Regions from separate parts of the Clostridium subterminale genome, predicted to be linked through region 1. Evidence: riboswitches for the same ligand, from Rfam matches in the RefSeq annotation. Region 1 holds a riboswitch; the other holds the start of a gene.
The links. Region 1 has a riboswitch for nickel and cobalt ahead of ABDZ93_RS15030 (cation diffusion facilitator family transporter). Riboswitches for the same ligand answer to the same signal wherever they lie in the genome.
Positions count from the first base shown of each region.

Region 1 (3,222 bases):
TCATAATAGCCTCCTTAATTATTTATCTACATTATATTTATATTAAAATGATTTTATCTTATGAGTGGCTCTTCTACATTTAGAAACAATTCTTCTATTTCTGGCTCTTGGTTAAATTCTGTTAATCTGATTATTAAGTAAATTAAATGCTAAATTTGATGAAGTTAAATTTGCAAAATCATATGTAAAACATTTATCTTCAAATATACAATGTAGAATAAATTTTGGTATAGATACCTACTGGCTTAATTCTAATAGGATTAAAAACAAAAGTGCTATAAACCCTACATATGAGATTAGGAATATAGTTAAAAAATAGGTACTATTAATTTATAGCTAACAATATAAAGTTTATAAATTTATTTTAATAGAAGATGAAAAAAGTGGATTCATCAAGAATCCACTTTTAAATATGCAAACTGTTTTTCTTTAATTTTATTTTTAGCTTCCGCTACTCATTAACATGCACTCTTATGTTTATAACTATCTGCTACAATACTCTGCTAATATTGATTGTACTTCATAGATATTACAACTACTGCTAAAAGTCTTTTCTATAGGCATACTCATTCCAGAAACAAATATTTTAAGTTCTGCATCTAAGTCAAAATGTCCTGATGTTTCCACTTTGAAATTAGTAATTGCTCTATATGGTACTGAATGATATTCTACCTTTTTACCAGTAACCCCTTGCTTATCTATAAAAATTAATCTTTTATTTGTAAATATAATCATATCTCTTACTAGCTTGTATGCTTTTTCTATTTGTTCGTTAGATCCTAATAATTTCATATAGTCTTCCCTGATTTTATTGATATCCACCTCTGACGCATTTCCTATTACACTACTAAATAATCCCATGACCATCACTCCCTTTATAAAATTAATTTAATTATACCCTAAATAACAAATATTAGTAAATATTTTTATATAGTCTTTCTTAACTTAAATGTATTTTTATGTGGCCTTATATTTATCTTTGCATATACTATAATTAAAATAGTTATATATTTATTGAACAGGCGATGATATTTCATGCAGCCGGGCTTTTTCTCAAGCAGTGGAACGAATCCATGGGACATTTTTTAAATGTTCTTGGGTTTTTTTATTTTCTTATTTTTTAAACTTCTTCATAAATTGTATATATTATTTTGTTTAACATATCTAATAGGAGGTTTTTTATGAATATTGATAATTACAAAAAAATCAGAAAAGTATTATGGATAATATTTTTTGCTAATTTACTTGTGGCTCTTTTAAAAATAGTTATTGGAAGTTTAATTAAAAGCTCCAGTATTACCGCCGATGGATTTCATTCTCTCTCAGATGGTTCTTCTAACATAGTAGGATTAATTGGTATAGGCTTGGCCTCAAAACCTATAGATAAAGACCATCCCTATGGTCATAAAAAGTTTGAGATGCTTTCTGGTCTATTTATAGCTGTAATGTTAGTTTTTATGGGAGGAAAAATTATTATTAATGGAATAGTCGGATTTACAGTTCCTAAGGCTTTAAGTATAACTCCAGAAAGCTTAATAACCATATTAATTACGCTTTTTATAAACATTCTAGTTTCAAAATATGAATATAGTATTGGTAAAAAACTCAACAGTTATATATTAATTTCTGACTCTCTTCACACTAAAAGTGATATTTTTGTATCTTTAGGAGTATTAACTACCCTTATAGGTATAAAACTTGGACTTCCACCCATAATAGATTCCATAGCTTCACTGGTGGTAGCTGGTTTTATTCTTCATGCTGCCTATGAAATTTTTATATCTACCAGTGGAATATTGGTAGATAAAGCTATATTAGATGATGAATTTATTAAAAATGCTATCTCAGATTTTAGTGAAATTAAAGATATTCATAACATTAGAAGTAGAGGAAGTGAAAATAATATATTTATAGACATGCATGTTATGGTAGATCCAAAATATAGTGTAGAAGATTCTCACGTACTACTTCATAAAATTGAAAACAAAATTCGAGAAAAAACCAATAATAATACAGAAGTAATAATACATGTAGAACCTTATTATGAAAATATATTAAGCCGAGAATAAATCATTTACACTTATTATAGTTTTAGTAACTTGTATAGTTGTTAATTAACTTAGCCTAGTTATAGGCACTTTAAATTGTAACTTAAAAATTCTTCGACATATTATAAAATTTATTTATTCTATTTACTTTAACAATATATTCAAAAAGTGGATTCGATAAGAATCCACTTTTAAATATATAAGCTATTTTTATTTAAAATTAATATATCTATATTTTATTTAGATAATTAAAGTATATCGCCTAATTTAGGCAATTTTATAAAAAAAATAATCCTAAAAAATCTTCTTTATTTATATTTCCAAAATATTTTTTCATATTAATATTATCTATTACGCTGTGAATTTCTTCATTATTATGCTTTTTACCTATAAGAGCTTTTTCAATTTCTTCAATATTTTCTTCTCCAAAGAAATCTCCAAAAATTCTTATATGTTTCATTACACCTTTTTCAACATCAATACTTAACTCTATAGTACCAGCAGAAAACTTTTTCTCATTATAAAAATTATATTTGGGCGACTGTCCAAAATTCCACTGCCAAGTTTCGTATTTGGTTTTAACTAAATTTTTAACTTCTTCAATTTCCTCATTATCTAAAGTAGTTATAACCTTATCTTCCTCTGCCCTGCTTATATACTCAAATATTTTATTCTTAAAATCTATAACACTAAGAGATTCCTGTAGGTATTCACTAATGTTTGTAATTCTACTAGATACAGATTTAACTGCCTTATCTGAAAATTTTATAGGCTTTGAAATTAAAGCATCACTTAAATTAACTATGTCAGAGGAAAATAATAAAGTCCCATGATGCATTACTCTGTTTTTATATTTACATTGAGCATTTCCAGAAAATTTTTTCCCCTCTATCAAAAGGTCATTTCTCCCTGAAAACTCTGCTTTTACACCCAATTCATTTAACACACCTATTATTGGAATAACGAAAGTCTCAAAATCATTAAACTTTTTCCCATCATCCTCTACTATAAATGTAAAATTTAAATTTCCAAGATCATGAAAGACAGCTCCACCACCACTCTGTCTCCTTACAACCTTTATATTATGCTTTTTAATATATTCTTCATTAATTTCCGATAAAGTATTTTGATTTTTTCCAACTACTATACAAGGTTCATCTCTCCAAAGTACAAA
Region 1 is NZ_BAAACI010000007.1:281,935-285,156, forward strand. It holds gene ABDZ93_RS15015 (ferritin family protein) at 1-4, opposite strand, end outside; gene ABDZ93_RS15025 (PH domain-containing protein) at 484-861, opposite strand; NiCo riboswitch at 1,005-1,084, shown strand; gene ABDZ93_RS15030 (cation diffusion facilitator family transporter) at 1,182-2,069, shown strand; gene lplA (lipoate--protein ligase) at 2,326-3,222, opposite strand, start outside.

Region 2 (3,222 bases), on a different contig from region 1:
TAACTTTTTCACATAACTCCTCGTCACTCATTCTGTCAATGTCATCACCTGTAATTACTTTATCAATGTTCTCCATTCCAATTTGATTAGCAATAGAGCTTGCAGTTATACCATTATCTCCTGTTATCATTACAACTCTAATTCCAGCCTCTATGCACGTTTTTATGTCTTCCTTTACAGATTCTCTTGGAGGATCTGCAAGTCCAACTATTCCACAAAATTGCAAAACGCATTCATTTAGAGTGTCTGGTACATTGCTTATGCTATCATATTTTGCTCTACCAATAGCTATAACTCTAAGTCCTTTTCTGGACATTTCTATAATTTTGTCTTCAATTAATTTTTGTTCTTTCTCTGTTAACTTGCATATTTTAACGATACTCTCAGGTGATCCCTTAGCTGCTACTATTATTTGATTATTTTTTAACCAAACATTCCCCATCATTTTGTCTTCATTACTAAAAGCATATTCTTTAATTAATTCACCATGAAAAATCATATCTTCAGTAATTTCATTTTCCTCACAATAGGATATCATAGCTTTTTCCATAGGATCATAGGCATCTATTTTGCATCCCATTCCCATTGTACTAACTACTGACTTTATATCATTATCAAAACTCCAAGCATCTCTAACTTTCATCTTATTCATTGTTATTGTCCCTGTTTTATCTACGCAAAGTACAGAAACTGCTCCTAAAGTCTCTACAGAAGGTAATCTTCTAACAATTGAGTTCTTTTTAGCTAATCTCCAAGCTCCCATTGATAAAAATACTGTTAGAATAACTGGGAATTCTTCTGGTATCATCGCCATTGCAAGAGTGACACCAGATAAAATACTTTCTATAATTCTATCCATAAAAACATGGTCTGAAATGTTAAAATAAGTTACTATTCCAACAAATATAAATAGAACTGCTGCTATTAATGCACATAACTTTACTAATTTACCCGTTTGCTTTTGGAGTGGAGTTGGGCTATCTGATGCTTCCACAATATCCTTTCCTATTTTTCCATATTCAGTAGATAACCCTATTTTGTCTACTAATATTGTACCTGATCCTTGTATAACTAATGTTCCAGCATAACAGTAATCACGTCGCCAATAATCATTAGTTTCTACTCTATCATCTTGTTTAGATATTTTCCATACACCTTCCGATTCTCCAGTAAGAGATGACTCATCAATACATAGTGTACTTTCTTTTAAAATTATGCCATCTGCTGGTATCTTAATACCTTCCTCAATATACATTATATCATCAGGAACTAAATCTTCACTCTTAATTACCTTTTTAACTCCATCCCTACATACCGTTATATGAGGTGCTGATAAATCTTTTAATGCATCCAATGTTTTATCAGTTTTCCATTCCTGTATTACTTCAATACTAATAATTCCAACGACAAAGATAAGCATAATACTACCATCTCTCGGTTCTCCTAAGATGAAGTATATTACAGCTGCAACAATTAGTAATAAAAACATTGGTTCACTAATAACCTTTAAGATTTTGTTTAAAAAGCCCTCTTTCTTTTTTGATATAAGTTCATTCTTTCCATATTTTTTCTGACGGTAATGTGCCTCATCACTTGTAAGCCCTTCCATAGCTTTGATTTGTTGTTCTGTCATACTAGTTACCTCCAATTTTAAATTATTTAAGATAGCTCTATGGCATTGCAAACCTCAGAAATGTTCTAAAATTGGTCAAAAAAAACCTGTAGAACATTTTACTGTCCCACAGGTATATAATCATAATTATCCTGTTGCCAATTAAGGCCCGGCCCCACGAACTCCCAAAAAGTTCATCGCCTGCTCAGTTTGTACTGTAGATTTATATGCAGTGCAAATAGATATACTTTAATAATAACATGCATACTATGATTTGTAAATAAATTTTAAAATAAGATATATGATCATTATAAATAATAAGCACATTTCTTACCTTGACTCTACATTTAAAATTAAATCTAATAAATAAAATAATACGAGTTATTAATATAATCTACCTCATATTTTTCGCATAATTTTTTTAACAAAGTTTTTATCTTAATATTATTTCCATTTGGATTTTTTAAAAGTTCATTGAATTTATTCTTTTCTTTTAATGTTGCTGTATCTTTTATATATCCATAAACATGTTGTGCTGAATTAATAAAATTATCTTTGCTAAAAGGCTTTTCTAAACACTGATCTATATACATATACACTTCTCTCATTGGTATATGAGAAGTTACTAAGCTACTACATTTTTTATAATAAGAATAGTCCTTTTCCATTAAAGAATACTTATACTTTGCCCATTGCTCTGTCCTTATTGAAATTGGTAAGTCTTCATTAAGAGTGCAAATACACTTGATTGCTGATATTTCCTTATCCTTAACTTCAAGCATAACATCTGAATTAAAATCTGAAATACTTTTCATATAATCTAAAAAATTACTAGTAACAACAAACTTAGAATGAGCTCCTCCTTTTTTACTTATATCTCTATCAGAATAATGAAATTTTACTGGACCATCTTCAACTTTCCATGTATTTTTAACAGAGTATAAAATATCCTTCCACTCTAAAGAACAAGGATTGAGCTGTTGATGAAGATTATCAAACACTGCTGGTATTTTAATATCATTACAAATATTTAATACATCTTCTATGGTATAACTCTTATCATCATTCTCAATTACCAATCTTTTTTTCAAAGAGTTTGATAGTCTATTAAAATTATGTTTAAATCGTTCCATGGCAGAAATTTTATCTCCATATACCCCTCCAACATGAAGTATAATTTTGTTAGAATAGTCCACACCTAAACTATCTAAAAATCTGCAATGATACTCTAGATCCATAATACTTTTTTTAACTACTTCCTCATTAGGAGAATTTAGAACTGTATATTGACCAGGATGCATAGAAACCCTAATATTATTATTTTTTATAAATTCTCCACACTCTGTAAGTTCTTTATTATATGTCTCCCACCACTTTAGGTTATTAATGGGGTGACTACCAAAAGGTATTATATCTGAACTTATCCTAAACATATATATTTCATTTTTTACATTCCATTTCAATATATTTATTAAATCATCAATGTTATTTCTGACACACTGATTAAAAATATTATCACTATAATTTTTTAATAAAAAGCTTCTTGAAGTTTTATAAGGTATAGATGCAGGTGTACATGCATACCCAATTCTATTTTTCTCAAGCAACTT
Region 2 is NZ_BAAACI010000006.1:265,583-268,804, reverse strand. It holds gene ABDZ93_RS10205 (cation-translocating P-type ATPase) at 1-1,633, opposite strand, end outside; NiCo riboswitch at 1,733-1,831, opposite strand; gene uvsE (UV DNA damage repair endonuclease UvsE) at 1,972-3,219, opposite strand.
Region 2: another riboswitch for nickel and cobalt. It lies ahead of ABDZ93_RS10205 (cation-translocating P-type ATPase); the one in region 1 lies ahead of ABDZ93_RS15030 (cation diffusion facilitator family transporter).